Regions from separate parts of the Serratia sp. GW822-FHT06E05 genome, predicted to be linked through region 2. Evidence: predicted binding sites of a transcription regulator. Region 2 holds the regulator's gene; the other holds the start of a gene.

Region 1 (15,913 bases), on a different contig from region 2:
ACTCATGACGTGATCCGCAATAACCTCGATCGCAGCCCGATGTATGCCGGGATCATCGAAGGGATCGGCCCACGCTATTGCCCATCGATCGAAGACAAAGTCATGCGCTTTGCCGATCGTAACGCTCACCAGATCTTCCTTGAACCGGAAGGCCTGACCAGCAACGAAATTTATCCTAACGGCATTTCCACCAGCCTGCCGTTTGACGTACAGATGCAGATCGTTCGTTCGATGGAAGGGATGCAGAATGCCCGCATCGTTCGTCCGGGTTATGCCATCGAGTATGATTTCTTCGATCCGCGCGATTTAAAACCGACGCTGGAAAGCAAATTTATCCAAGGCTTGTTCTTCGCCGGTCAGATTAACGGCACCACCGGCTACGAAGAAGCCGCTGCACAGGGCCTGCTGGCCGGTCTGAATGCCGGACGTTATGCCAACGAAGATGAAGGCTGGTCACCACGTCGCGATCAGGCTTACCTCGGCGTGCTGGTGGACGATCTCAGTACCCTGGGTACCAAAGAACCGTATCGCATGTTCACTTCACGCGCCGAATACCGCCTGATGCTGCGCGAAGACAATGCCGATCTGCGCCTGACCGAAAAAGGCCGCGAACTGGGTCTGGTGGACGATGCCCGCTGGGCGCGCTTTAGCGAAAAGCTGGAACACATCGAACAAGAACGTCAGCGCCTGCGCGACATCTGGATGCACCCGCATGCGGAGAATGTCGATCAGGTCAACGTACTGCTGAAAGCGCCGCTGTCGCGTGAAGCGAATGGCGAAGAGTTGCTGCGTCGCCCTGAAATGGATTACCAACAGCTGACCTCCGTAGCCGCATTTGCGCCGCCGTTGGCCGATACCCAGGCCGCAGAGCAGGTTGAGATCCAGGTAAAATACGAAGGCTACATCGCTCGTCAGCAGGAAGAGATCGAAAAACAACAGCGTAACGAAAACACCGTGCTGCCGTTGGATCTCGATTATCAGCAAGTTTCCGGCTTGTCGAATGAAGTGATTGCCAAATTGAATGACCACAAGCCGAACTCGATCGGCCAGGCTTCACGCATCTCCGGCATCACACCGGCGGCGATCTCAATTTTGCTGATCTGGCTGAAAAAGCAGGGTTTGCTGCGCCGCAGCGCATAAATCTTGTTTTTGTGCGACCGTTTGTCTACTTGATAGACAAACGGTCGCTGACATCGTCCCGTGCCTGAATTATCATGCTTGGCTTCTTGGCCAGCCCCAATTTGGCTCGTCGTTCCACGCCAGTCAGAGGACCCGTTGTGCAGAAAAAATTAGACTCGCTGCTCACTGCAGCAGGCATTGCGCTTCCCGATCAGCAAAAACAGCAATTGCTGGGCTATGTCGGCATGCTGGACAAGTGGAACAAGGCTTATAACCTCACCTCGGTGCGCGATCCTCAGCAAATGCTGGTACGCCATATTCTCGACAGCATCGTGGTAAACCCGCATTTGCAGGGCTCCCGTTTTATCGACGTAGGCACCGGCCCCGGTCTGCCGGGCATTCCGTTGGCGATCGTTCGTCCTGATTCCCATTTCACCTTGCTGGACAGCCTGGGCAAGCGCGTGCGCTTCCTGCGTCAGGTGCAGCACGAACTGGGCCTGACCAACGTTGAGCCGGTACAGAGCCGCGTTGAGGAGTTCCCGGCCGAACCACCGTTTGACGGTGTGATCAGCCGTGCTTTTGCTTCGCTGCAGGACATGCTGTCCTGGTGCCACCATTTGCCGGCGAAAGGGCAGGGGCGTTTCTACGCGCTGAAAGGGGTTCGTCCTGATGAAGAGCTGACGCAGCTGCCGGAAGGTATCGAACTCGAGTCGGTGGTGCGCTTGCAGGTGCCGGAACTCGAAGGCGAACGTCATTTGGTGATACTTAAAGCAAACTGAGTTTGTTTTTGATCAAATAAGCGTGAATTAAAAGATAGTGCCCAGAGTAAATGTAAGCATGCTAATTAAATGGCAGTTTTTTTAGTTAATTTACTTTTTATTAACACAAAAATAGCCGCCAATTAGCGACAATAGACTAATTGCAGTTCGAAATAGTCACGTTAGCAACGATAAGTTAACGATTCTGCTTTGGCGCTAATGTTAATTGGCTGTTGTAATATTACGCGACAAGCTGTCAATAAAAGGTTTTTACCGAGTAGATGGATTGTTTTTGAACGGTTAACTTGTAATATTTTGATTTATAATGTTTTTTGATCACTCAATTTGCTAAAGACGGTTTACACGTCGGTGAGTTATAAATCAGAAAGAGGCATTATTGTGAGCGGTTCGACGTTTCGTACTGTAACGCTGGAATAATCAGACAATTTAATGCGCCCTATATTCCGACCGTTTTCTTGTGAAAATAGCCTGAAATAGGGGAATTTAAATAATTGTTCACCTTTTCGCTACTTATCGATTGAATTCGTTGGTATGCCCCGTATAATTTGCTCGTTTTTTGCTGCTTGACTCAGATCAGTAAAAACAGTTTTATACGTCACTCAGCATACCCCCTCTGGGGTACGGAGAGAACAAACGTCATGTCTGTGTCCCTTTACAGCGGAAAAGTTGCTCGTAAATTGCTGTTTCTGCAGTTAATGACTTTTGTTCTGATCAGCGCTGCTTTCGGACTGAAAAGCCTGGAATGGAGCGGTTCGGCACTGGCGGGCGGTCTCGCAGCCTGGTTGCCGAGTACCATGTTTATGCTGTTTGCCTTGCGTCATCAGACGCAGACGCAGGCACCCGGTCGGGTCGCCTGGTCATTCGCCATCGGCGAGGGGTTAAAGGTCTTGATCACCATAGTTTTGTTGATCGTGGCGCTTGGGGTGTTCAAAGCGGAGTTTATACCGCTTGGCCTGACCTATTTAGCGGTGTTAGCGGTGCAAATTATCGCACCCGCCGTGATTAACAGTTACCGAAATTAACTAAATAAGGGTAGAGGCATCATGTCTGCAGAGGGATACAACAGTCCACAGGAGTATATCGGTCACCACCTGACGCAACTTCAGGTCGGGACTGGTTTTTGGTCGATTAACCTCGACTCGATGTTTTTCTCCGTTGTCCTCGGGGTTCTGTTCCTGGTGATTTTCCGCCGGGTTGCCAAAAACGCCACCAGCGGCGTACCGGGTAAGCTGCAAACCGCAGTGGAACTGGTCGTCGGGTTTGTCGACAGCAGCGTACGCGATATGTACCACGGCAAGAGCAAGGTAATTGCTCCGCTGGCGCTGACGGTGTTTGTCTGGGTATTCCTGATGAACATGATGGACCTGATCCCGGTCGACTTCCTGCCATTCATCGGTGCTCAGCTCGGTCTGCCGGCACTGCGTGTGGTGCCTACGGCTGACGTGAACGTCACCCTGTCGATGGCGTTGGGCGTATTTATCCTGATTCTGTTCTATAGCATTAAAATGAAAGGCGTTGGTGGGTTCGTTAAAGAGTTAACCATGCAGCCGTTCAACCACCCTGTATTCATTCCTATCAACCTGATCCTTGAAGGTGTCAGCCTGCTGTCCAAGCCTGTTTCACTGGGCCTGCGACTGTTCGGCAACATGTATGCGGGTGAGTTGATCTTCATCCTGATTGCCGGCCTGTTGCCGTGGTGGTCACAGTGGGTCCTGAGCTTGCCTTGGGCTATTTTCCACATCCTGATCATTACGCTTCAAGCCTTTATTTTCATGGTTCTGACGATTGTCTATCTCTCGATGGCATCTGAAGAGCACTGATTTTCTTAAAACACTTGCACTTTTAAACTGAAACAAACTGGAGACTGTCATGGAAAACCTGAGTATGGATCTGCTGTACATGGCTGCCGCTGTGATGATGGGTTTAGCGGCAATCGGTGCTGCGATCGGTATCGGCATCCTGGGTGGTAAATTCTTGGAAGGCGCTGCACGTCAGCCTGACCTGATTCCTCTGCTGCGTACACAGTTCTTTATCGTTATGGGTCTGGTTGACGCCATCCCGATGATCGCTGTTGGTCTGGGTCTGTACGTGATGTTCGCTGTCGCGTAAGTAGAGAATTTCTCTACACTGAAACCACACTATTAACTTTTAAAGAGGCATTGTGCTGTGAATCTTAACGCAACAATCCTCGGCCAGGCCATCGCGTTCGTTCTGTTTGTCTGGTTCTGCATGAAGTATGTATGGCCGCCGATTATGGCAGCCATCGAGAAGCGTCAGGGAGAAATTGCTGACGGTCTCGCTTCTGCAGAACGTGCCAAAAAAGATTTGGACTTAGCGCAAGCCAATGCGACCGACCAGCTGAAAACTGCTAAAGCAGAAGCTCAGGTGATCATCGAGCAAGCAAACAAACGCAAAGCTCAGATCATGGATGAAGCGAAAGCCGAAGCCGAGCAGGAACGTAACAAAATCGTGGCGCAGGCTCAGGCTGAGATCGAAGCCGAACGTAAGCGCGCTCGTGAAGAGTTGCGTAAGCAAGTCGCGATGCTGGCAATTGCCGGCGCCGAGAAGATCATCGAACGTTCCGTGGATGAAGCTGCTAACAGCGACATCGTTGATAAACTGGTCGCTGAACTGTAAGGAGGGAGGGGCTGATGTCTGAATTTGTAACTGTAGCTCGCCCCTACGCCAAAGCAGCTTTTGACTTTGCCGTTGAGCATCAAAGCGTAGAGCGCTGGCAAGATATGCTGGCGTTTGCTGCTGATGTCACTCGCAATGAACAGATTTCTGAACTGCTGTCTGGCGCTATGGCGCCAGAGACGCTGTCCAAGACGTTCATCGCGGTATGTGGCGATCAACTCGACGAACATGGCCAGAACTTTATCCGTGTAATGGCCGAAAATGGACGTTTACTGGTTCTTCCTGCCGTGCTGCAGCAGTTCAACGAACTGCGCGCCTTGCTGGAATCCACCGTCGAAGTCGACGTGCTCTCTGCGAGCGCACTGAGCGACAAACAGCAGGCTAATATTGCCGCTGCGATGGAAAAACGTCTGTCACGCAAAGTTAAGCTGAATTGCAAAATTGACAAGTCTGTACTGGCCGGCGTAATTATCCGTGCTGGCGATATGGTGATTGATGGCAGCGTTCGCGGTCGTCTTGAACGCCTGACAGACGTCTTGCAGTCTTAAGGGGACTGGAGCATGCAACTGAATTCCACCGAAATCAGCGAACTGATCAAGCAGCGCATTGCTCAGTTCAATGTGGTGAGCGAAGCTCACAATGAAGGTACTATTGTTTCCGTCAGCGACGGGATCATCCGCGTACACGGTCTGGCCGAAGTTATGCAGGGCGAAATGATCGCACTGCCAGGCAACCGTTACGCAATCGCATTGAACCTGGAGCGCGACTCCGTAGGTGCCGTGGTTATGGGTCCGTACTCGGATCTGGCCGAAGGCATGAAGGTAAAATGTACCGGCCGTATTCTGGAAGTTCCGGTTGGCCGTGGCCTGCTGGGCCGTGTAGTTAACACCCTGGGTGCACCTATTGACGGTAAAGGCCCGGTTGATAACGACGGTTTCTCCCCGGTTGAAGCTATCGCCCCTGGTGTTATCGAGCGTCAGTCCGTAGATCAGCCGGTTCAAACTGGCTACAAATCTGTCGACGCCATGATCCCAATCGGCCGTGGCCAGCGTGAGCTGGTGATCGGTGACCGTCAGACCGGTAAAACCGCTCTGGCTATCGATGCGATCATCAACCAACGCGACTCCGGCATCAAATGTGTTTACGTGGCTATCGGCCAGAAAGCGTCTACCATCGCTAACGTGGTGCGCAAGCTGGAAGAGCACGGCGCACTGGCAAACACCATCGTTGTGGTTGCTACCGCGTCTGAATCCGCTGCACTGCAATACCTGGCGCCATATGCCGGTTGTGCGATGGGCGAATACTTCCGTGACCGCGGTGAAGATGCACTGATCGTTTATGATGACCTGTCCAAACAGGCCGTTGCTTACCGTCAGATTTCCCTGCTGCTTCGTCGTCCACCAGGTCGTGAAGCTTACCCAGGCGACGTATTCTACCTCCACTCCCGTTTGCTGGAGCGTGCTGCGCGTGTTAACGCCGACTACGTTGAAGCCTTCACCAAAGGTGAAGTCAAAGGCCAAACCGGTTCACTGACCGCTCTGCCGATCATTGAAACCCAGGCAGGTGACGTTTCCGCGTTCGTTCCGACCAACGTAATCTCGATTACCGATGGTCAGATCTTCCTGGAATCCAACCTGTTTAACTCCGGTATTCGTCCGGCGGTTAACCCGGGTATCTCCGTATCCCGTGTGGGCGGTGCAGCGCAAACCAAGATCATGAAAAAACTGTCCGGTGGTATTCGTACCGCGCTGGCACAGTACCGTGAACTGGCTGCGTTCTCTCAGTTCGCTTCCGATCTGGATGATGCGACCCGCAAACAGCTGAGCCACGGTCAGAAAGTGACCGAGCTGCTGAAACAGAAACAGTATGCGCCGATGTCCGTCGCACAACAGTCTCTGGTGCTGTTTGCCGCAGAACGTGGCTACCTGAACGACGTTGAAGTCGCGAAAGTCGTGAGCTTCGAAGCCGCGCTGGTTGCTTACGCAGACCGCGAGCATGCCGAGTTGCTGAACCACATCAACCAAACTGGCAATTTCAACGATGAGATCGAGGGCAAACTGAAAGCCGTCCTCGAGACCTTCAAGAAAACCCAGTCCTGGTAACGCTCAGCGGCCTGCAGTTGAAAGACAGCAGGCCGTCTGGCAATGAGGAGAAGCAGAGATGGCCGGCGCAAAAGAGATACGTAGTAAGATCGCGAGCGTGCAAAACACGCAAAAGATCACTAAAGCGATGGAAATGGTCGCCGCCTCCAAAATGCGTAAATCGCAGGAACGCATGGCGGCCAGCCGTCCTTATGCAGAGACCATGCGCAAAGTGATTGGTCACCTTGCGTTGGGTAATCTGGAATATAAGCACCCGTACCTGGATGAGCGTGACGTTAAGCGCGTCGGGTATCTGGTGGTGTCTACTGACCGTGGTCTCTGTGGCGGCTTGAACATCAACCTGTTCAAGCGTCTGTTGGCAGAGATGAAAGGCTGGTCCGAAAAAGGCGTTGAAGTTGATTTGGCGCTGATTGGCTCTAAAGCGGCCTCTTTCTTTGGTTCCGTGGGCGGCAACGTGGTTGCCCAGGTTACCGGCATGGGGGATAAACCTTCCCTGTCGGAACTGATCGGTCCGGTGAAAGTGATGCTGCAAGCCTACGACGAAGGTCGTTTGGACAAGCTGTACATTGTCAGCAACAAATTTATCAATACGATGTCCCAGGAACCACAGATTATTCAGCTGCTGCCGTTGCCGCCTTCCGATGACGGTGAGCTGAAGAAAAAATCTTGGGATTACCTGTATGAACCCGATCCAAAAGTGCTGCTTGATACCTTGCTGCGCCGCTATGTGGAATCGCAAGTTTATCAGGGCGTCGTGGAAAACCTGGCCAGCGAGCAGGCCGCACGAATGGTAGCGATGAAAGCCGCAACCGATAACGGCGGTAGCCTGATCAAAGAGCTGCAGTTGGTATACAACAAGGCTCGTCAGGCCAGCATCACTCAGGAACTCACCGAGATCGTTTCGGGAGCCTCCGCGGTTTAAGCTAGGTTTACGAATTACGTAGAGGATTCAAGATGGCTACTGGAAAGATTATCCAGGTAATCGGCGCCGTAGTGGACGTCGAGTTCCCTCAGGATGCCGTACCAAAAGTGTACAATGCTCTTGAGGTAGAAAACGGTACCGAGAAGCTGGTGCTGGAAGTTCAGCAGCAGTTGGGCGGTGGCGTAGTTCGCTGTATCGCGATGGGGACCTCAGATGGTCTGCGCCGCGGTCTGAAAGTGAACGATCTGGAACACCCAATTGAAGTACCGGTAGGTAAAGCTACCCTGGGCCGTATCATGAACGTATTGGGTGAACCAATCGACATGAAAGGCGACATCGGCGAAGAAGAACGTTGGGCGATTCACCGTCCAGCGCCAAGCTACGAAGATTTGTCAAACTCCCAGGATCTGCTGGAAACCGGTATCAAGGTTATGGACCTGATTTGTCCGTTCGCTAAGGGCGGTAAAGTTGGTCTGTTCGGTGGTGCTGGTGTTGGTAAAACCGTAAACATGATGGAGCTGATCCGTAACATCGCGATCGAGCACTCCGGTTATTCCGTGTTTGCAGGCGTGGGTGAGCGTACTCGTGAGGGTAACGACTTCTACCACGAAATGAACGACTCCAACGTACTGGACAAAGTATCCCTGGTTTACGGCCAGATGAACGAGCCACCGGGTAACCGTCTGCGCGTTGCTCTGACCGGTCTGACCATGGCGGAGAAATTCCGTGACGAAGGCCGCGACGTTCTGCTGTTCGTTGATAACATTTACCGTTATACCCTGGCCGGTACCGAAGTGTCCGCACTTCTGGGCCGTATGCCATCTGCGGTAGGTTATCAGCCAACGCTGGCGGAAGAGATGGGTGTTCTGCAAGAACGTATCACCTCTACCAAGACCGGTTCTATCACTTCCGTACAGGCCGTTTACGTTCCTGCGGATGACTTGACTGACCCGTCACCAGCCACCACCTTTGCTCACTTGGATGCAACCGTGGTACTGAGCCGTAATATCGCTTCTCTGGGTATCTACCCGGCCGTTGACCCGCTGGATTCCACCAGCCGTCAGCTGGATCCGCTGGTAGTTGGCCAGGAGCACTACGATGTAGCGCGTGGCGTGCAGTCTATTCTGCAACGCTACCAGGAACTGAAAGATATCATCGCAATCCTGGGTATGGACGAGCTGTCAGAAGATGACAAACTGGTCGTATCCCGTGCGCGTAAAATCCAACGCTTCCTGTCTCAGCCGTTCTTCGTGGCAGAAGTCTTCACCGGTTCTCCGGGCAAGTTCGTATCGCTGAAAGACACCATTCGTGGTTTCAAAGGCATTATGGACGGCGACTATGACCACCTGCCTGAACAAGCGTTCTACATGGTTGGCGCCATTGAAGAAGCAGTGGAAAAAGCCAAGAAACTGTAACGCCTTGAGAGGAGGGTGATATGGCTATGACTTACCATCTGGATGTAGTCAGCGCGGAAAAACATATGTTTTCCGGCCTGGTGCAAAAGATCCAGGTGACAGGTAGCGAAGGCGAACTGGGGATTTTCCCTGGCCATGCGCCGCTGCTGACTGCCATCAAGCCTGGCATGGTGCGTATTGTTAAACAGCACGGTGAAGAAGAGTTCATCTACCTGTCCGGCGGTATCCTTGAGGTACAGCCGAGCGTGGTCACCGTGTTGGCGGACACTGCCATCCGTGGAACGGACCTCGACGAAGCGAGAGCGCTGGAAGCTAAGCGTAAAGCTGAAGAGCACATCCGTAGCTCTCATGGCGATGTCGACTATGCTCAGGCATCTGCGGAACTGGCGAAAGCGATCGCAAAACTGCGCGTTATCGAGCTCACCAGAAGAGCGATGTAACATTTTGGCGCGTGCATAACGCAACCAAAATTAAGAAAGCGGCCTATTTGGTCGCTTTTTTTTTGCTTTAAAATAAGCGTTTCAACCCGGTGGGCATTGTGATGTATAACCCTCGAGAGAGGCTAAAAATGTCTCCGATCGCCGACAGTTCCACCCAGACTGGGGTTATCTGAATGTTAACTGCGGCGCGCCTAGTGCCCCATGGCCTGCGCCGGGTTCGTGAAGAGAAATATGTAGTAATATCGTCACTAAAGAGTTCTACTTTCGTCTATCAAAATGGAGTTATCAGGTTGCTTATGTCGAACAGCGCAATGAGTGTGGTGATCCTCGCCGCGGGCAAGGGAACACGCATGTATTCCGATCTTCCCAAGGTGTTACATCCATTGGCCGGTAAGCCGATGGTGCAGCACGTCATTGATGCCGCGATGAAACTGGGCGCGAAAAACGTCCATTTGGTCTACGGCCACGGCGGTGAGTTGCTGAAAAAGACCCTGACCGACAGTGCGCTGAACTGGGTGCTGCAGGCCGAGCAGTTGGGGACCGGCCACGCCATGCAGCAGGCTGCACCGCATTTTGCCGATGATGAAGACGTGCTGATGCTGTACGGTGACGTTCCGCTGATCTCTGTCGATACCCTGCAGCGCCTGCTGGCGGCGAAGCCTCAGGGCGGTATTGGTCTGCTGACCGTAAAACTGGCTGACCCAAGCGGTTACGGTCGTATCGTGCGCGAGCAGGATACGGTGGTGGGAATTGTTGAGCACAAGGATGCCAGCGAAGCCCAGCGTCAGATCAATGAAATCAATACCGGTATCCTGGTGGCCAACGGGCGCGATCTGAAGCGCTGGCTGGGGATGCTGAACAACGACAATGCGCAGGGTGAGTTCTATATCACCGATATCATCGCGTTGGCACATGCCGACGGCAAGAAAATTGAGGCGGTCCATCCATCTCGCCTGAGTGAAGTGGAAGGCGTGAATAACCGCCTGCAGCTGTCGCGACTTGAGCGCATTTATCAGGCAGAACAATCTGAAAAGTTGCTGTTGGCCGGCGTAATGCTGTTGGATCCGGCGCGTTTTGATCTGCGCGGGGAACTTGTGCACGGTCGCGACATCTCTATTGATGCCAACGTGATTATTGAAGGTTCGGTCAAGCTGGGCGACCGCGTGAAAATCGGTGCCGGCTGCGTGCTGAAAAACTGCGTAATTGGCGACGACTGCGAGATCAGCCCGTATAGCGTATTGGAAGATGCGGTGCTGGCAGCGGAATGCACCGTGGGGCCATTCGCCCGTCTTCGTCCGGGCGCAGAGCTGGCGGTGGGCGCCCATGTTGGCAACTTCGTCGAAATGAAAAAAGCACGCTTGGGCAAAGGTTCCAAGGCGGGCCATCTGAGCTACCTGGGCGATGCCGAGATTGGTGACGATGTGAATATCGGCGCCGGTACTATCACCTGTAACTATGATGGCGCCAACAAGCATAAAACCATTATTGGCGACGGCGTGTTTGTTGGTTCCGATACCCAACTGGTGGCACCGGTCTCCGTCGGCAAAGGCTCTACCATCGCCGCTGGCACTACGGTTACCCGTGATATCGGCGAGGACGAACTGGTGCTGAGCCGCGTTAAGCAGGTGCACATCCAGGGCTGGCAGCGTCCGGTGAAAAAGAAATAAGCATTGTGTTTTGCGTTGGGCTCCGCGGACGAGCCCAATACAAAACATAATAATCCCCATTCTCTACAGGCTCGGGGACGCACGGTAAAAACCGGCAAAATCAGGTCAAGACATCGAAAGCGCCCCGAAAGGCGTTTAATTAGGAATACAACTGATGTGTGGAATTGTAGGCGCAGTAGCGCAACGTGATATTGCAGAGATCCTGTTGGAAGGTTTACGCCGCCTTGAGTACCGTGGCTATGACTCAGCCGGTTTGGCAGTGGTGGATGCGGAAGGCAACGTGAACCGTTTACGCCGCGTGGGCAAGGTCAATAAACTGGCCGAAGCCGCGGAACAACATCCATTACACGGCGGCACCGGTATTGCTCACACCCGCTGGGCAACGCACGGTGAACCTACCGAAGCGAATGCGCACCCGCATGTTTCTGATTACATTACCGTGGTGCATAACGGCATCATCGAAAACCACGAACCGCTGCGTGAATTGCTGATCGAACGGGGCTATCACTTCAGCTCCGAGACCGATACCGAGGTGATTGCTCACCTGGTGCATTGGGAACAGCGCCAGGGCGGCAGCTTGCTGGAAGTGGTTCAGCGCGTGATCCCACAGCTGCGTGGCGCCTACGGCACCGTGGTAATGGATAGCCGCGACCCGAGCGTACTGGTGGCAGCGCGTTCCGGCAGTCCGCTGGTGATCGGCCGCGGCGTGGGTGAAAACTTCCTGGCATCCGACCAATTGGCGCTGCTGCCGGTGACCCGTCGCTTTATCTTCCTGGAAGAAGGCGACGTGGTGGAAATGACCCGCCGCACCGTCAACATTTTCGACAAACAGGGTAACGCCGTTGAACGCCCTGAGATTGAATCTCAAGTGCAATACGACGCCGGTGATAAAGGCGCTTACCGCCATTACATGCAAAAAGAGATTTACGAACAGCCGCTGGCGCTGAAAAACACCCTGGAAGGGCGTTTCAGCCATGGCCAAATCAACCTGAGCGAGCTGGGCCCGCGCGCCGATGAGCTGCTGGCGAAGGTGCAGCATGTGCAGATCATTGCCTGCGGTACGTCATACCACTCTGGCATGGTTGCTCGCTATTGGTTCGAATCTCTGGCCGGTGTGCCTTGCGACGTCGAGATCGCGTCTGAATTCCGTTACCGCAAATCTGCCGTGCGTCCGGGCAGCCTGATCATCACGCTGTCACAGTCCGGCGAAACCGCCGATACCCTGGCGGCGCTGCGCCTGTCGAAGGAATTGGGCTACCTCGGTTCGTTGGCGGTGTGTAACGTGGCCGGTTCTTCGCTGGTGCGTGAATCCGATTTGGCGCTGATGACCAAGGCCGGGACCGAAATTGGCGTGGCCTCTACCAAGGCCTTCACCACCCAGTTGGCGGTGTTGTTGATGCTGGTGGCGCGTTTGGGCCGACTGAAAGGCGTGGCGGAAAGCGTTGAGCATGAAATCGTACACGGCCTGCAGGCGTTGCCGGCGCGTATCGAACAGATGCTGTCGCTGGACAAAAGCATTGAAGCGCTGGCGGAGGGCTTCTCCGACAAGCACCACGCGCTGTTCCTCGGCCGTGGCGATCAGTATCCGATTGCCATGGAAGGTGCGCTGAAGCTGAAAGAGATCTCCTACATTCACGCGGAAGCCTATGCGGCCGGTGAATTGAAGCACGGCCCGCTGGCGTTGATCGATGCCGATATGCCGGTGATCGTGGTGGCGCCGAACAACGAACTGTTGGAAAAACTGAAATCCAACATCGAAGAAGTTCGCGCGCGTGGCGGCCAGCTGTATGTGTTCGCCGATCAGGATGCCGGTTTCGTCAGCAGCGAAGGGATGACCATCATTCCATTACCGCACGTAGAAGAAATCGTGGCCCCTATCTTCTATACCGTGCCGTTGCAGCTGCTGTCTTACCATGTGGCGTTGATCAAAGGCACCGATGTTGACCAACCGCGTAACCTGGCTAAGTCTGTCACCGTAGAGTAATCCGCTGCTGTTAATCTCTAAAAGCCGGCCACTGTGCCGGCTTTTTTCATAACGGGATCAAATATGACAAGAGTGCTACAGCGGAGATAAAAGTTGTCATATTCAAACGGATAGCGGCGCTGGAAAGGTTTTTTTTATTGATTAATTACTGAGTGGTTTTATGTTTAATGGTTTGATTTTTATAGAGTAATCATATCCGCGCTCTCACTGTAATATAACTGTCATATTTCGTACATTTTACTGTCACCAAACTGTCCTATTTTCCCTCCTGCAGCAATACTTACTCTGATGAAAACGACTCAAAGTCGATTTTTGAATATCCCATTAGGAGGGATTATGAAACTGATGCGTACCACCGTCGCCAGTATTGTGGCAGCGACTTTCTCCCTGACCGCCGTGTCCGCGTTCGCTGCTGCTAGCCTGACCGGTGCAGGTGCGACATTCCCCGCTCCGGTTTATGCCAAGTGGGCAGATTCTTATCAGAAAGAAACCGGCAACAAAGTTAACTATCAGGGCATCGGCTCTTCTGGTGGCGTGAAGCAAATCGTCGCCAATACCGTTGACTTTGGTGCCTCCGATGCACCTTTGAGTGATGACAAGCTGGCGGCCGATGGCCTGTTCCAGTTTCCTACCGTGATCGGTGGCGTGGTGCTGGCCGTTAACATCCCGGGCATCAAATCCGGTGAGCTGACCCTGGATGGGAAAACCCTGGGTGATATCTACCTGGGCAACGTGAAAAAATGGAACGACCCGGCGATCACCAAGCTGAACCCAGGCGTCAAGCTGCCGGATCAGAACATTGCGGTTGTTCGTCGCGCGGACGGTTCAGGCACCTCTTTCGTGTTCACCAGCTATCTGTCTAAAGCCAACGCGCAGTGGAAAGAGAAAATCGGTGCAGGTTCTACCGTTAACTGGCCAACCGGTCTGGGCGGCAAGGGCAATGACGGCATCGCCGCATTCGTACAGCGTCTGCCAGGCTCCATCGGTTACGTTGAATACGCGTATGCCAAACAAAACAACCTGGCTTACACCAAGCTGATTTCTGCCGACGGCAAAGCGGTTAGCCCAACAGAAGAGAGCTTCAGCGCCGCCGCTAAAGGCGTTGACTGGAGCAAAACCTTCGCCCAGGACCTGACTAACCAGAAAGGTGACAACGCCTGGCCAATCACCTCCACCACCTTCATCCTGGTGCACAAAGAGCAGAAAAACCCGGCTCAGGGCACCGAAGTTCTGAAGTTCTTTGACTGGGCGTACAAAACCGGCGCCAAGCAGGCTAACGACCTGGATTACGCCACGCTGCCGAACGAAGTTATCGAGCAGGTGCGTGCAGCATGGAAAACCAACGTAAAAGACAGTTCCGGTAAAGCGCTGTACTAACAACGCAGGGGCGCGTGATTCGGCGCGCCCCACTCAGTTTTTCAGGGCTCAATTCAGGTTGGGCCTGCCAGGGTTAACACAGAGAGTGATCTATGGCTGAGTACAAGCCGACCATTAAAGCACCGAGTAAAAATGGTGACGTCATCTTCAGCGCGCTGGTTAAACTGGCGGCGCTGATTACCCTATTGTTGCTGGGCGGCATTATTGTTTCGCTGATCTTCGCCTCCTGGCCGAGCATACAGAAATTCGGTTTCTCCTTCCTGTGGACCAAAGAATGGGACGCGCCTGCTGAGCAGTTCGGCGCCCTGGTACCGATCTACGGCACCGTCGTCACCTCGCTGATCGCATTGATTATCGCCGTACCCGTCAGCTTCGGCATTGCGCTGTTCCTGACCGAGCTGGCACCAAACTGGCTGAGGCGCCCGCTGGGTATCGCCATTGAATTGCTGGCGGCGATCCCGAGTATCGTTTATGGCATGTGGGGCCTGTTCGTGTTCGCCCCGCTGTTTGCCGAATATTTCCAGACCCCGGTCGGCGAGGTGCTGTCCGGCATTCCGATTGTCGGTGAGCTGTTCTCTGGCCCGGCGTTCGGTATCGGTATTCTGGCTGCCGGGGTGATCCTGGCGATTATGATTATTCCTTATATCGCCGCCGTAATGCGCGACGTGTTCGAACAAACCCCGGTGATGATGAAAGAGTCGGCCTATGGCATCGGCTGCACCACCTGGGAAGTGATTTGGCGCATCGTATTGCCGTTTACCAAGAATGGCGTAATTGGCGGTGTAATGCTCGGCTTGGGCCGTGCGCTGGGGGAAACCATGGCGGTGACCTTCATCATCGGTAACACCTACCAGCTCGACAGCGCTTCACTGTATATGCCGGGCAACAGCATCACCTCTGCACTGGCCAACGAATTCGCCGAAGCGGAGTCGGGCGTGCACACCGCCGCGTTGATGGAGTTGGGGCTGATTCTGTTTGTTATCACCTTTATCGTGCTGGCGCTGTCGAAGCTGATGGTGATGCGCCTGGCAAAGAGTGAGGGACGCTAACGTGACGACTATGGATATGCAAAATAGCGTAGCGCTGCTGGAAAGCCGCCGCAAAATGCAGGCCTGGCGCCGCCAGAAGAACCGACTGGCGCTGTTCCTGTCGATGGCGACCATGGTGTTTGGCCTTTTCTGGCTGGTGTGGATCCTGTTCTCCACCGTGACCAAGGGCATCGACGGCATGTCGCTGGCGCTGTTCACCGAAATGACTCCTCCGCCGAATACCGCGGGCGGTGGCCTGGCAAACGCCATCGCCGGTAGCGGCCTGTTGATCCTGTGGGCTACCGTGTTCGGTACGCCGCTGGGCATCATGGCGGGGATTTACCTGGCGGAATATGGCCGTAAATCCTGGCTGGCGGAAGTCATCCGTTTTATTAACGACATTCTGTTATCGGCACCGTCGATTGTTGTGGGCCTGTTCGTGT
Region 2 (15,913 bases):
CGAACGGACTGCCGTTGGTACCCACCTGATTCCACGGGTAGATTGACATAATGACAAACAGCGTACCGACGTAGAACACCAGAATACGCCACGGTACCGAGTTGATGGCCTTGGGAATGGAGGTTTTCGGGTCTTTGGCTTCACCGGCAGTGATACCGATAATCTCGATACCGCCGTAGGCGAACATCACCAACTGTAGCGACAGGATCATGCCGATAAAGCCGTTGCTGAAGAAGCCGCCGTTAGACCACAGGTTATGGATGCCGGTCGGCTGCCCACCGTTGCCAATCCCCCAGATGATGATACCGATACCGGCGGCAATCATGATGATGATGGTGGCAACTTTAAAGAAGGAGAACCAAAACTCCAGCTCGCCGAACACCTTCACGCTCATCAGGTTGATGGCGCCTATCACCAGCACCACGCTCAGCACCCAAATCCAGTGCGGCACCTCGGGGAACCACACGCCCATATAGATGCCGAAAGCGGTCACGTCGGCAATCGCGACGATCAGGATTTCAAAACAGTAGGTCCAACCGGTGATATATCCGGCCATCGGGCCCAGGTAGTCCTGTGCATAACGCGAGAACGAACTGGCCTGCGGGTTGTTGACCGACATCTCGCCCAGCGCACGCATGATGATAAAAGCGACGATGCCGCCGATCAGGTACGCCAGCAAAACGCTAGGGCCGGCCATTTTAATCGCGTCCGCCGAACCGTAGAACAGGCCGGTGCCGATAGCCGAACCCAAAGCCATAAAGCGAATGTGACGGGTGCTGAGACCGCGTTTTAGCTTATTGGGCGTGGGAGCGGTGGGTGACTGTTGTTGCATGAAAATAACCCGTGTTTTTTAAACGTAAAAAAGCCACGGACAAGTCCGTGGCCCAAAATTTAGCCGGGGGATTAGGAGTGCGCGGTCACTTCGGAACGCGTACAAACCCGGTCATAAATCGCGACCAGCACCAGCATCAACAGCGAAGGCGACAACCATGCCAGACCCTGTTCTGCCAGCGGCAGGTGATTGGTCCAATCCGGCAGCACTTGCTGGAAGGCGGACGCTTTCACCGCGTCAAGGATACCAAACAACAGGCTGACTAACATCACCGGCGCGATAATACGCGGCGCGCTGTTCCACCAACGCAGGGTGAAGCTCAGCACCACCAGCACGATACACGGCGGGTAAATCGCGGTCAGCACCGGAATGGAAATTTGGATCAGATGGCTCAGGCCCAGGTTGGACACCACCATCGAGAACAGCCCCAGAATAAACACCAGCGTCTTGTAGGAGAACGGCAGATATTGGGCAAAGAACTCGGCGCAAGCGCAGGTCAGGCCAACCGCAGTCACCATACAGGCGATGAAAATCAGCGCCGCCAGGAAGAAGCTGCCCAGCCCACCGAAGGTGTTTTGCACGTAAGCATGCAGGATCACCGCGCCGTTGGTCGCGTCGGGTACCAACACGCCGCTGCCGGAGCCCAGTTTAAACAGGCTCAGATAAACCAGCGTCAGGCCCACACCGGCAATCAGCCCGGCCAGGATGGTGTAACGCGTCAGCAAACCGGCATCTTTGACGCCGCGGGAACGCGCAGCATTAACGATGACGATGCCGAATACCAGCGCGCCCAGCGTATCCATGGTCAGATAGCCGTTGACGAAGCCGGAAGAGAAAGGAACGTTCTGATAAATGTCGGTCGCCGGGATAGGCGTACCTGCCGGCCAAACCAGCGCGGCGATGCCGAGCGCGCCCAGCGCAACAATTTTCAACGGTGCCAGCACGTGACCCACGGTATCGAGCAGGCGGCCCGGATACAGCGAGATGCCGATCACCAACGCGAAGTACACCAGGCTGTAAATAAACAGCGGCATGGCGCCATCACCGGTCAGCGGTGCAATGCCCACTTCAAAGGAGACGGTCGCGGTACGCGGCGTGGCGAACAGCGGGCCTACGGCCAGATAGCAGACGGTAGCCAGCAGCAGACCGGCGCGACGGCCAATCGGCGAGCTCAGGGCGTCAATGCCGCCACCGACGCGCGCCAGGGCGATCACGGTCATCACCGGCAGACCGACGGCGGTGATCAGAAAGCCGATAGCTGCGGTCCAGACGTGTTCACCGGACTGTAAACCGACCATCGGCGGGAAAATGATATTCCCGGCGCCGACGAATAAGGCAAAGGTCATAAAACCCAATGCGATAATATCTTTTGACGTTAAACGATGACTCATACGATGTCGTGTTGCCTGTTCAAATGAAAAAAAATGCCCGATATGGAGGTAGCGTTAAGCCCCATCCGGTTGCCGGCTTGCCATTTCATCGCGAGACCAATAAGAGCAGAAAACGCATAACGTCCGGCGTTTTGTCCTTATTCGAAAGTGACCACTCATGATGATGGGCAGAGTTTTAGGAGTTATAAATGGAGGTTTAGTCCGACAACGGAGGCTAAGTTAAACGTTTATAGCGTTGAAAGGCAAGTCGCATGACAAAAAGCAGAGCTATCGACCAGATTATCTTTCGACACCAGTCGATCATAGGGGCTATCAATAAATATACAATACATGATTTGTATCATTTTTGAGCAACGCATTCACAAAACGTGAAGAAGATGCCTCATGACCGCGCGAAACCGCCAATAAACCACCAGTTTCCGCGCGGTCTGAACCGATTTTTTGCCCTACCAAACCTGCTCGGCAATATTCACCACGCTTTGCAGTTTATTCCACTGCTGCTGCTCACTCAGGCTGTTGCCCTCTTCAGTCGAAGCGAAACCGCACTGGGTGCTGAGGCAAAGCTGTCGACGATCGACAAACTGCGCCGCCTCTTCAAGCCTTTGTTTCACCTGCTCAGGGTTTTCCAGTTCCCCGTTTTTGGTGGTAATCAGGCCCAGCACCACCTGCTGTTTGCCCGGCTTGATAAAACGCAGCGGCTCGAAACCACCGGAACGCTCATTATCGTATTCCAGGAAGAAAGCGTCGATATTCACCTGACCAAACAGGATCTCCGCCACAGGCTCATAACCGCCCTCGGAGATCCAGGTGGAGCGGAAATTACCGCGGCAAACGTGCAACCCGATGATCAGATCCTCCGGCTTGTCAGCGATCGCCGCATTCAGCACATCCGCGTATATGCGCGCCAGAAGATCCGGATCCTCTCCACGCTCGCGGATCTGTCGCCGTTGATCGTCAGAGCACAGGTAGGCCCACACGGTGTCATCCAGTTGCAGATAGCGGCAACCGGCATCATAAAACGCCTTGATCGCCTCGCGGTAGGTCTGCGCCAGATCGTCAAAATAGGCGTTCAGATCCGGGTAAACCTGGCTGTCGATGGCCTTACGCCCACCGCGAAAGTGCAGCACACTCGGGCTTGGAATGGTCATCTTCGGCACCGCATCACCGGCGATGGCCTTCAGAAAACGAAAGTCCTCCAGCATCGGATGCTGCGGGTTGAAGCCCAATTTGCCGACCACCTTGATACTGCGCGCCCGCGTCTGTACGCCGTTAAACTGGATCCCCTGCTCCGCGTCATAACCTTCCACGCCGTCCAGCCCTTCCAAAAAGTCGAAGTGCCACCACGCTCGACGAAACTCTCCATCCGTCACGACCGCCAAACCGAGATCTTTCTGTTTTGCCACCGCCAGACGGATCTGTTGGTCTTCAACTTCCCGTAACTGAAGGGCATCAATCTCGCCCTGCAGAAACTGTTGGCGAGCGGTTTTCAGCGCCGCAGGGCGTAACAGACTGCCGACAACGTCAGCGTGAAAGGCAGAATTGCAATCGCACATAATATGACTCCCGCTAGCCGGCAAAAGCTCGGGCCTTTGCCTCAGTGATTTACAGTGTGAACTATTACGCCGGGTTATTAAATAGACTTCCAGACGTCTAGATGACTTATAATCAGCATGCTGTCACGTCGACTGACGGGCGGCAACGGAAGAATTTTCACAGGGGATGAAAGAAATTCATGTTGGGCACCCAAGGTGCCCAGAGGCAGGCTTATTGCAGGCCCAGCGCCAGCCGGGTTTTCTGCAGAGTCTGTGGCGGCAGTGGCAGATAGCCGTCGTGATTGACCAGATTTTGCCCGGTGTCCGACAGCACGCGATCGAGAAATGCCGCCGTCAGCGGCTCCAGCGGCTGGTTGGGCGCTTTATTAATGTAAATATACAGATAGCGAGACAACGGATAGCTGCCGTTACGCACGTTGGCGTCATTTGGCGTCACATAGTTTTGGCCGGTCTCCGCTAACGGCAACAGCCGTACGCCGCTGGCGCGAAAACCGATACTGGCATACCCGATACTGTTCAGCGAACCGGCCACCGCCTGCACGACTGAAGCCGAGCCCGGCAGCTCATTGACGCGCGGCATAAAATCGCCGCCACACAGCGCACGCAGTTTGAAATAGCCGTAGGTGCCGGAGGCCGAATTACGTCCAAAACGTTGCAGCGCACGCTGTTGCCAATCACCCGTCAGCCCCAGTTCCCCCCACCTCGTCAAAGGCTGGCTCTCGCCACAGCGCAGAGTCGCGGAGAAAATTCGGTCGAGCTGCTGCAGATTAAGACCGCGCAGCGGATTGTCCTGATGCACCAGCACCACCAGCGCATCGACCGCGACCGGTACCGCCAACGGCGCATAACCGTAACGATGCTCGAATGCAGAGACTTCCGCGGCCTTCATCGGGCGACTCATCGGGCCAAGCTGCGCTGCACCAGCCGCCAATGCGGTTGGCGCCGTGGAGGAACCGGCGGCCTGGATTTGCAGATTAACGTTGGGATAATGCTGGCTGAAGTCCTGCGCCCACAGCGCCATCAGGTTCGCCAGCGTATCGGAGCCGACGCTAGACAGGTTGCCGGACAACATGCCATCCGGCTGTGCCAGCGCGCCTCGGCTTGCCAACAGCGCCAGGCAAAGCAACAGCCCTCGGGTGATTCGGATCATGCCAGCCTCTCGCGTTAATTTTTCACCGCATTCTCTGACAAAGCTGCGGGAACAATCAACCGGTTAGGCAAGGTAAAGATAAATCGGGTGCCGATGCCCTGCTCGCTAAGGATCTCCAGCCGCGCATCGTGGTGACTGAGCGCATGCTTGACGATCGCCAACCCCAGCCCACTGCCGCCGGTCTGGCGTGAACGGGCTTTGTCGACGCGGTAGAAGCGTTCGGTCAAACGGGGAATATGTTCGGCCGCGATACCCGGCCCATTATCACTGACCTGAAACTGCGCGCCGTTTGGCGTCTGCTGCCAGCTGACCTCAATATTGGTGCCTTTCGGCGTATGATTGACGGCGTTATACACCAGATTCGACACCGCACTGCGAAGTTGGTCATCGTTACCGAACACTTTCAACTGCTCATTCACCCGGAAGGTGATTTCGTGGTTGCCGCCGCTCAGCGATTGCGCCTCACGTTGTAACACCCGCAACATCAGGGGGATATCAACCCGCTCGTTCATTTCAACGTTAGGCGCCGCCTCGATGCGCGACAGCGTCAGCAGTTGCTTGACCAGTCCGTCCATGCGGCGAGTCTGCTCCTGCATGGTGCCCAACGCCTTACCGCGCAGCGAACCATCCAGCTCTTCGTCGCTCATCATTTCCAGGTAACCCTGCAATACCGTCAGCGGCGTGCGCAGCTCGTGGCTGACGTTAGCGAAGAAGTTGCGCCGAGCCCCTTCCAGTTGACGCATCTGGGTCACATCACGGGCTACCATCAATAATTGCCCTTCGGAGTAGGGCATCACACGAAACTCGACGTAATGCTCGTTATTCAGTTGCAGCGTCAAAGGGCGGGAGAACTCCTGCTGTTGCAGATAGTGACTGAACTCCGGATAACGCAACAGGTTGAGAATGTGCTGGCCATTGTCTTCCGGCCAGCGGAAACCCAGCAAATGCTGCGCCAGCCCGTTGCACCAAAAGATATTGCCTTCGACGGTAGTCATCACTACCGCATCGGGCAGCGATTCCGCTCCGCTACGGAAGCGTTTGATCAACAGCGCCAGCTCACGGCGCCGACGACGGTTCCGTTGCTGCATCTGATACAAGCCGTAAAACAGCGGTTCCCAGCTCCAGCGGCCAGGCGGCGGCGTCATGCTGCGGTCAACCCACAGCCAGTGGGAAAGTTTGAGTTGATTGTAGAAATTCCATACCAACGCCGCCAGCACGGAGGCCAGCAGCAGCCAGGGCAGATAACCGAAAATCAGCCCCAACAGTAAGGCAGGCAGGCAGAAAAGGGCCAGCTCCAGGGCCAGCCTCTTCCAGGATAGACGTTCTAACACGGCATATTCTCCAGCGCGGCGCGATCAGTAGCGCGTTGAGAATCGGTAGCCGGTGCCCCGAACGGTTTGAACCATTTTGTCATGACCACTGGTCTCTAACGCCTTACGGAGCCGACGGATGTGCACGTCAACGGTGCGGTCTTCCACATAAACGTTAGTGCCCCAGACGTGATTAAGCAACTGCTCACGGCTATAAACGCGTTCAGGATGGGTCATAAAGAAGTGCAACAGCTTGAACTCGGTCGGCCCCATATCCAGCGCTTGTTCGTTAGCCATCACGCGGTGTGAGGAAGGGTCCAGGCTCAGCCCTTGCATTTCAATCACTTCTTCCACCGCCATCGGTGAAATACGGCGCATTACCGCCTTGATGCGCGCCACCAGTTCCTTCGGTGAGAAGGGTTTGGTGATGTAATCATCCGCCCCGACTTCCAGGCCGCGCACCCGGTCTTCTTCTTCACCGCGCGCGGTCAACATCATCACCGGAATATCGCGGGTCAGCGCTTCACGTTTCATATGTTTAATAAACTGAATGCCGGATCCCCCGGGTAACATCCAGTCGAGCAACACTAAATCAGGGAACGGCTCAGACAGGCGCGTCACGGCGCTGTCATAATCCTCAGCTTCCAACGGTTGGTAACCATTCTGTTCCAACACAAAGCACACCATCTCACGGATCGGCGCTTCGTCTTCCACCACCAGTATGCGTCTTGCCATCGTCAATCCTGCCAATGTGTTAGCGATCACAGTTGATTGCGGGCGCCATTATGCGTCAGTTTTGTGACACTTTTATGAAAAAAGCGGGCTGTTATAGGCAGTAAGCATAGCGATTATTTCCAACGTCAAAGAAAAATCATTCAGTTGTCATAATGATTGCGTCACGACAGCCGCCGCAACGCCCTTTATAATCACCGCCATTACCCTATCGCCCCGGGAGTGTCATGCGCCTGATCCACACCTCTGACTGGCATCTTGGCCAGTACTTTTTCACCAAAAGCCGCGCCGCCGAGCATCAGGCATTTCTGCACTGGCTGATCGAACAGATTGAACAACACCAGGTGGATGCGCTGATTGTCGCCGGGGATCTGTTCGATACCGGCTCGCCGCCAAGCTACGCCCGCGAGCTGTATAACCGCTTCGTGGTGGAACTGCAGCGTACCGGCTGCCAGTTGGTGGTGTTGGGCGGCAATCACGACTCCGTGGCCACCTTAAATGAATCGCGTGAATTACTTTCCTGTCTGAATACCACCGTGATCGCCAATGCGCAGAGCGAAATCGAACAACAGGTGCTGGTGCTGAATCAACGCGACGGCCAACCGGGTGCGGTATTGTGCGCCATTCCTTTTCTGCGCCCGCGCGATCTGCTCACCAGCCGCGCCGGTGAGTCCGGGGTGCAAAAACAGCAGGCGCTGCAAGAGTCTATCGCCGACCACTATCACACCCTGTACCAGGCCGCCTGTGCGCGCCGTGATGCGCTGGGCTTGCCGCTGCCCATCGTCGCTACCGGCCATCTGACCACCGTCGGCGTCACCACGTCCGACTCGGTGCGCGACATCTATATTGGTACGCTGGACGCCTTCCCCGCACAGGCGTTCCCGCCGGCCGATTACATCGCGCTGGGGCATATTCATCGCGCGCAAAACGTCGCCAAATCTGAACATATTCGCTACAGCGGCTCCCCTATCCCGCTCAGTTTTGACGAGTTGGGCAAGGCCAAAAGCGTGTTTATGGTGGATTTCGCGGCGGGTGCCCTGCAACAGGTCAGCGCGTTGGAGATCCCAAGCTTCCAACCGATGCAGCTCATTAAGGGAGATTTGGCGCAGATCGAGCAGCAATTACGGCTGTTCGCCGATTATCAGGGTGAATTACCGGTATGGCTGGATATCGAAGTGGCGACCCAGGATTACCTTAGCGACATTCAGCGTCGCATTCAGCTGCTGGCCGATCAACTGCCGGTAGAGGTCGTGCTGCTGCGCCGCAGTAAGGAGCAGCGTCACCAGGCCATTGAACAACAAGACAAAGAAACGCTCAACGAACTAAGCGTCACCGAGGTCTTTGAGCGGCGGCTGGCGCAGGAACCCGAGATGGCCGAAGCGCGCAAACAGCGAATGAGTCAGATGTTCCAACAGGTGGTCGAAGCCGTACGGCACCAGGATCAGGAGCCGAACCAATGAAAATTCTCAGCCTGAGATTAAAAAACCTCAATTCGCTGCAGGGGGAATGGAAGATAGACTTCACCGCCGAGCCCTTCGCCAGCAACGGATTATTTGCCATCACCGGCCCCACCGGCGCGGGTAAAACCACCCTGCTGGACGCCATCTGTCTGGCACTGTACCACCAGACGCCGCGCCTGAATGTCACGCCAAGCCAAAATGAGCTGATGACCCGCCACACCGCCGAGTCGCTGGCGGAGGTCGAGTTTGAGGTTAAAGGTGTCGGTTACCGCGCGTTCTGGAGCCAGCGCCGTGCCAAAAACTCCCCGGACGGCAACCTGCAGGCGCCGAAGGTGGAACTGGCGCTGCGCGATGACGGCAAAATCCTGGCCGATAAAGTCCGCGACAAGCTGGATCTTACCGCCGCGATCACCGGGCTGGATTTCGGTCGTTTTACCAAATCGATGATGTTGTCTCAGGGGCAGTTCGCTGCCTTCCTGAATGCCGATGCCAATGATCGCGCCGAACTGCTGGAAGAGTTGACCGGCACCGAGATTTACGGCCAGCTTTCCGAGCGCGTTTTCGAGCAGCACAAACAGGCCAAAACCGATCTGGACGCGTTGCATCAGCGCGCCAGCGGCATTGAGTTGCTGAACGAAGAACAGCGCCAACAGCTGGAAAGCCAGCTCGTGGAGCTCAGTTCGCAGGAAAATGCCCTCAGCGAACAGACCCAGCGTCAGCAACGGGCGTTAAACTGGCTACAGCAATGGCAGCAGACGCAGCAGAAACAGCAGGAATACCAGCGTCAGTTGAGCGCCGTACAACAGGAGCAGGCTGAGGCAGAACCGCAACTTCAGCAGTTGGCGCGCAGCGAGCCGGCAGAGAAACTGCGCCCACTGCTCAACGAACGCAACCGCTACCGCAGCGATCAACAGGCGCTACAACAGCAGATTGCCCAGTTGACGCAGCAACAGGAGCAACAGCTTGCCCAGATGACCCCGTTGCAGCAGGCAGTGGAACAAGCACGTGCTCAACTGCAGGCGCATGTCGAACACCAGCAGATCCAACAACGTCTGATCGACGAGCAGATCGTCCCGCTCGACCACCAGATAACCCAGTTGCAAAAAACGCAGACAGAACTGCAACAGGCCTGCGATGCCGCCACGCAACAGTACGCTCAGCAACAAGCGGAGCTGGAACAACTTGAGGTTTTACGAGCCCGGCTCACCGCCCAAGCCGGACAGCAGCAGGAGCAGCTTAACGGCCTCACTGCCGCACTGGCAGCGCAGCAACAGCAGCAAAATGCGCTGGAAGCTCAAGCCCCCCTAACAGCGCTGCGCCAACGTCAGACCGAACTGGCCGAGCTGCGTCCGGTGCGCCAGCAATTATTTACCCTCTCCTCGCTGTTTGGCCAGGTCAGCGAACGTCTGGAACAACAACGCAAGGAGTTCACGGCCCGTCAGACCCAGCTCAGCGAGCTTGAAAAGCAGCTTGAAGAAACACGCCAGCAGTACAAACAGCAAAAAGCACATCAGACGGACGTAGAGAAAGCCCTTGAGCTGGAGCAACGCATCGTCAGCCTGGAGGCGGAACGCGCTCGCCTGCAAACTGGCGAACCTTGTCCACTGTGCGGCTCAGCCGAACATCCGGCCATCGAACAGTATCAGGCGGTAAAACCCTCTGAGACAGCACTGCGTCTGGCCGATATGCGCGTCAAAACCGAGGCTTTGTACACCCAGGGCACCGAGCTGCGCACCCGCTGCGAAAGCCTGAAAGAGCAACTGCAGCGCCAGCAACATCTTATCGGCCAAGATGAACAACAGCTGGCCGCTCATCGTCAGCAATGGCAAACCCTCAGCACGCCTCTGGCGTTTGATTTTGATCTGCAGGACACCGCTCGCCTTAGCCAGTGGTTAAGCGACTGCGACAATGAGGAGCGTCAGGCTCAGGCCGGTCTGCTGCAACACGAGCAGGCAGCCCAGGCGGTACAGCAGGCTAAAGACCGGTTGGCCGCACTGCAGACACAGCAGCAACAGGCGCAGCAAGAAAAGGCACTGCTGGACGAGCGTTTCAAACTGCTGGAAAAAAGCCACGCCGAGGCCCAATCGCAGCAGCAACGCCTGCAGCAACAGCGTCAAGAAGCAGAGCGAGCTCTGGGCGAACAACGTACGCAGCGGCTGGCGCTGTTTGGCGAACAGCAAATCGTGCAGGTGCGTGAACAGCTGCGTGCCCGGCAGACGGCCTGCGAAGAGGCTATACAACTGGCCGCAGAGCACTGGCAGAAGGCGCAGGAACAACGCGATCGTCTTGGCGGGCAACTCACCGGGTTGCAGCAACAGCTGTTGCACCTGGCCGAACGGCTGCAACAGGCGGAGCAAGATTGGCTGCAAGCGTTGTCCACCAGCGAATTCGACGACGAAGCGGCCTTCAACGCAGCGCTATTGAATGACGATCAGCGCCAACAATTGCAACGGCGCAAAGAGCAGCTGAAACAACGGCAGGTTGAAGCCAGCGCCCTGCTGACCCAGGCCGTAGCCAATCTGGAACAGCAACGCCAACAGCGTCCGGAAGGGCTGGATGAAAGCCAGGCCGATCCCCAAACCCTGGGCCAGGATCTGGCCGCGCTGGCGCAGCAGCTCAAAACTCTGCAGCTCCGACAGGGTGAAGTTCGCAACCAGTTGGAAAGTGATGCCGCGCGCCGTCTCAATCAGCAGTCGCTGTTTGAGCAAATCAGCCAAAGTCAGCAACAGTACGACGACTGGAGCTACCTCAATCAGCTCATCGGCTCCAAAGAGGGGGATAAATTCCGTAAGTTTGCCCAAGGACTGACGCTCGATCATCTGGTGTACCTGGCCAATAACCAGTTGGGCCGGTTACACGGCCGCTATCTGCTGCAGCGCAAAACCAGTGATGCACTGGAATTGCAGGTGGTGGACACCTGGCAGGCGGACGCACTGCGCGACACTCGAACCCTGTCCGGCGGTGAAAGCTTCCTGGTGAGCCTTGCGCTGGCGCTGGCGCTGTCCGATCTGGTCAGCCACAAGACCAGTATCGATTCGTTGTTCCTTGACGAGGGCTTCGGTACGCTGGATGCGGAAACTCTGGACACCGCGCTGGACGCACTGGACAGCCTGAACGCCTCCGGCAAAACCATCGGCGTGATCAGCCACGTTGAAGCCATGAAAGATCGTATTCCAGTGCAGATTAAGGTGAAAAAGGTGAACGGCCTGGGTATCAGCCGGCTGGAGCCGCAGTTCCGGCTGGAATAACGTGACCCTGAGCTCGGAAATGTGACCGTGGCGTCACTCCCCGGTCAAAAACATTGAGCCGCCGCTGACAAGGTTTATGATGCTATCGATAACAGGATTGTTACTGTAAATATACAGGCAAAACCTGACGCACGGGATCGCTCCTGGACGTCAGGTTTTTTCGTTTTCAGCATGCTGAAACATCCGGGAAAAACCATGAAGATCGCAAAAATACTTAATAATAACGTGGTGATTACGCTGGACGACCGTCAGGAAGAGACGGTGGTTATGGGAAAAGGTATCGGCTTTAAAAAGAAGGCTGGCGATCTGCTGGACGAAAACCTGATCGAGAAGGTCTTCACCCTTAACGGCAGCGAAATGGCTGAGCGCTTTAAAACGCTGCTGTCGGAGATCCCCCTGGCCTGCGTGACCACGGCCGACAAAATCATCACCCTCGCCCGCCAGCGCTTGCCGGGCAAGCTGCATAACATCGTTTATATCACGCTGACCGATCACATCCACTTTGCGCTGCAGCGCCATGCCCAGGGGCTGGACATCAAAAACGTGCTGCTGTGGGAAATCAAGAAGCTCTACCCGGCCGAATTTGCCGTCGGGCTGGAGGCACTGACGCTGATCGCCGAACGGCTGGGCACCACGCTGCCGGAGGACGAAGCCGGGTTTATTGCCCTGCACCTGGTCAACGCCCAGTTGAACGATGAAATGCACAACACCCTGCATATCACTCGCGTCATGCAGGAAATCCTGAATATCGTCAAATACCATTTCCGTTTTGACTACAACGAAGAAGCCCTGAGCTATCACCGCTTTATCACTCACCTGAAGTTCTTCGCCCAGCGTCTACTGGGTAAAAACTACGTCGACAGCGATGACGACTCACTCTATCTGGTGGTCAAAGAAAAGTACCCTGACTCCTTCGCCTGCGCAGGCAAGATCAATCAACACATCGAAAAAAACTATCAGCATCAACTCACGCGGGAAGAGATGATGTTTCTGACCATTCATATCGAACGGGTGCGCAGCGAAAGCGAGGCAAGATAGGTTTAGCGACGGGCGTCAAACACCCGAATGCCGTACGGCGGAAACCAACGTCAACCCTTCGGCCTGTGCCTGGGCGAGCAGCATGCGATCGAAATCTCCCAAATGCTGGCCGCGCTGACAAACACCAGATTAGCGGGGTCGGCGATTTGCTTTCTGGCCTTTTCCCCAGGCAGGCATCGTCTGTCAGCCACCACAGCAGCGCATGGGTATCCAGCAGCAGACGCCTCATTCATCAGCTAAGTTAGCTAAAGCATAGAGCGCGTCTGGTTTTTATACGGTGAATGGATTAAAGCGCGAGCAGGCCCGCGCTTTTTTGCAACAGTTACACTTGCGGCCACAGCCAGGCTGCACCGCGTACGCCGCTGGAGTCACCGTGAACGGCTTTACGGATCGGGGTTTCACACTCGCCACCGAAAACCCAGGATTTCACCAACTGCGGCACACGCTGATAAAGACGGTCCACATTGCTCATACCGCCGCCCAACACCACCACGTCCGGATCAAAAATATTGATCACGTGCGCCAGCGATTTGGCCAACCGCAGCTCATAGCGGCTAATGGCTTGCTCCGCCAGGGTATCTCCCTGCGCCACCAGCGCCATGATCTCATGCCCCTTTAGCGGATTACCGCTCAGGCGCGCATAATCGGTGGCAAAGCCGGTGCCGGAGATAAAGGTCTCGATACAGCCCTGCTTGCCGCAGTAGCAGGGAACCTCTGCACGAAAACGCAGTTCGTCATCGTCCAGCCACGGCAGCGGGTTATGCCCCCATTCGCCAGAGATGCCGTTACCGCCCGAATGCGCCTGGCCGTTGATCGCCACCCCTGCGCCGCAGCCGGTGCCAATAATCACCGCAAACACCGTTTGTTTGCCGGCGGCTGCGCCGTCGGTAGCTTCCGAAACCGCCAGGCAGTTGGCGTCGTTGGCGATACGGACTTCACGCGCCAGCATCGCCGACAGGTCTTTGTCCAGAGGTTGGCCGTTGAGCCACACCGAGTTGGCGTTTTTAACCAAGCCGGTATAAGGCGACAGCGTACCGGGAATGCCCACCCCGACCGATCCCTGCTGCCCAGTATTTTCTTCCGCCAGTTTCACCAGACCGGTGATGGCCTCCAGCGTTTGCTGATAGTCATGGCGCGGCGTGGCAATACGATGGCGGAACAGTTCCCGTCCGTCGTTGGCCAACGCGATCACTTCAATTTTGGTGCCACCCAGGTCGATACCAATGCGCACGATTTTTCTCCTCAATGCACAACAACGTTGCTACAGCCTAATGTAACCGGCTTTCGGGATCACCCCATTAACGCCGAGTGTGACGGCGATGGCAATTTCCGCATCAGAACCGCACCGGCTGCCGCTTATTAATTAGCCATCGGGTACACTGGATTTTATCAGTTAACCTATTGATAACATTTTTACGCATCATAAAATTCGGAGAGCAGCGATGAAACCTGCCATATTGATCGTCGACGACGATCCCGCTATCTGTGATCTGCTTTGTGACGTGCTCAATGAGCACGTGTTTACCGTACATGCCTGCCACCGGGGCAGCGAGGCGCTGACGCTACTCAGCCAGCAGCCGGATATTGCGCTGGTGCTGCTGGATCTGATCCTGCCGGACACCAACGGCCTGCTGGTTTTGCAGCAGATCCACCGCCTGCGTCCGGATCTGCCGGTGGTGATGCTGACTGGTCTCGGCGCCGAGTCCGACGTGGTGGTCGGCCTGGAAATGGGCGCCGACGATTACATCGCCAAACCCTTTAATCCACGCGTGGTGGTCGCTCGCGCCAAGGCGGTTTTGCGCCGTACCGGTGCGCTGGCGTTGGAACCTGCCGCTGTCGGCCAGACCAGAGCGGAGGGCTGGCAGTTCAACGGCTGGTGTCTGGACACCAACCGCTGCACGCTGCACAACCCTCAGCGCCAGGCTGTCGATCTGACTCAGGGCGAATACGGCTTGTTGCTGGCGCTGGTACAACATGCGCGTAAAGTACTGACCCGCGATCGCCTGCTGGAGCTGACCCACGGCGAAACGCTGGAGGTCTTCGATCGCACTATCGACGTGCTGATCATGCGGCTGCGCCGCAAGATCGAAATCAATCCGCACCAGCCCGAACTGATCCGCACCATTCGCGGGCTGGGTTACGTCTTTGCCGCCGACGTCAGCCAGCCGGTGGCTGCCGCCTGATAAAATCCTGCAGTTCCGGCAGCGGCCGAGCACCGTCGATAGCATTGGCGCACAGCAGGTTGAAACGCGCACAGGCATGCGCCAACTGCAGAGTCTCCACCAAAGGCCAGTCTTCATGGCTGGCGTACAGCACGCCGGCGCAGAACGCATCACCGGCGCCGACGCTGCCGACGATTTCAGCTTGCCTCACCCGCCATGAGGGTTGCCAACGCGCTTCGCCACCGCTCTCCAGCCCGTAAGCCCCTTCCGGGCAATGGATCACCACCCGCCGCCGCACACCGGCCTGCAATAATTGTTCTGCGGCCTGCGCCATCAGTGACTGCTGTAACGAGCCATTAGCCGTACGCAGCGCCAGTCCGGTAAACTCACCGGCCTCCAGCTCGTTGATCACCAGATAGTCCAGCCAGCGCAGCGCTGGCAACACCAAAGGCCGATAGCGAGGATCGCCCTGGCGCGACACCAGATCCAACGAAGTCTGGTAACCACGCTGCTGCATTTGCGCCAGCAGGCGTGCGCTACAGGTGCCGAATTCCTCGTCCGGACAATCCAGGCTGTCGAGCAGCAGCAGATAGCCCAGGTGGAAAATTTTATGATTGCTGTGCAGCGCGTCAAAATCGCCGAGGTCCAACAACCGATTCGCGCCCGGCGCATGGAAAAAGGTCCGCTGTCCACCCGGCTCGGTCATCACCTGCGACATCGAGGTCATCGCCGTTTCGCTGCGACGCACCCGGCCGCTGTCGACTTGGTACTGCGCCAGCATTTGCAAAATATAGTCACCATCGGCATCGCAGCCGATCAGCCCCAGCGCCGCCAGCGGCAACCCGGTTTCCATGCGCGCCAGCGTCAGCAATACATTAAGCGGCGCACCGCCGGTGGCACGCTGGCTATGTTCAATCTCCACCAGCCAGCCCGGCTGAGGCCAATGCGCAATTTGATGGACATGATCCACCAGCATGTTACCGGCAGAAACAATGCCACACCGGCTCATCACAACCGCCCGGCGCTGCCGAAAATAT

The links. Region 2 encodes PhoB, which activates phosphate uptake and scavenging genes when phosphate is short. Its sites were predicted from a motif close to CTGTCATAAAACTGNCNNAT; they were not measured.
Region 1: a site for PhoB is predicted at 13,306-13,325, ahead of pstS (phosphate ABC transporter substrate-binding protein PstS). Genes of this name have one in related genera too.

What each region holds. Positions count from the first base shown of each region.
Region 1 covers NZ_JBXALM010000004.1:16,842-32,754, forward strand. Annotated here, with positions in the region: gene mnmG (tRNA uridine-5-carboxymethylaminomethyl(34) synthesis enzyme MnmG) at 1-1,140, shown strand, start outside; gene rsmG (16S rRNA (guanine(527)-N(7))-methyltransferase RsmG) at 1,278-1,898, shown strand; gene atpI (F0F1 ATP synthase subunit I) at 2,537-2,920, shown strand; gene atpB (F0F1 ATP synthase subunit A) at 2,942-3,718, shown strand; gene atpE (F0F1 ATP synthase subunit C) at 3,768-4,007, shown strand; gene atpF (F0F1 ATP synthase subunit B) at 4,065-4,535, shown strand; gene atpH (F0F1 ATP synthase subunit delta) at 4,550-5,083, shown strand; gene atpA (F0F1 ATP synthase subunit alpha) at 5,096-6,637, shown strand; gene atpG (F0F1 ATP synthase subunit gamma) at 6,696-7,559, shown strand; gene atpD (F0F1 ATP synthase subunit beta) at 7,592-8,974, shown strand; gene AC1RKC_RS12205 (F0F1 ATP synthase subunit epsilon) at 8,995-9,414, shown strand; gene glmU (bifunctional UDP-N-acetylglucosamine diphosphorylase/glucosamine-1-phosphate N-acetyltransferase GlmU) at 9,711-11,081, shown strand; gene glmS (glutamine--fructose-6-phosphate transaminase (isomerizing)) at 11,236-13,065, shown strand; gene pstS (phosphate ABC transporter substrate-binding protein PstS) at 13,402-14,442, shown strand; gene pstC (phosphate ABC transporter permease PstC) at 14,535-15,491, shown strand; gene pstA (phosphate ABC transporter permease PstA) at 15,493-15,913, shown strand, end outside.
Region 2 covers NZ_JBXALM010000012.1:150,153-166,065, reverse strand. Annotated here, with positions in the region: gene proY (proline-specific permease ProY) at 1-832, opposite strand, end outside; gene brnQ (branched-chain amino acid transport system II carrier protein) at 904-2,223, opposite strand; gene AC1RKC_RS22510 (cobalamin-independent methionine synthase II family protein) at 2,670-3,776, opposite strand; gene AC1RKC_RS22505 (PstS family phosphate ABC transporter substrate-binding protein) at 3,988-4,926, opposite strand; gene phoR (phosphate regulon sensor histidine kinase PhoR) at 4,941-6,257, opposite strand; gene phoB (phosphate response regulator transcription factor PhoB) at 6,282-6,971, opposite strand; gene sbcD (exonuclease subunit SbcD) at 7,196-8,428, shown strand; gene sbcC (exonuclease subunit SbcC) at 8,425-11,676, shown strand; gene licT (BglG family transcription antiterminator LicT) at 11,872-12,714, shown strand; gene mak (fructokinase) at 13,037-13,945, opposite strand; gene AC1RKC_RS22470 (response regulator) at 14,157-14,897, shown strand; gene AC1RKC_RS22465 (carbohydrate kinase family protein) at 14,872-15,885, opposite strand; gene AC1RKC_RS22460 (ketose 1,6-bisphosphate aldolase) at 15,885-15,913, opposite strand, start outside.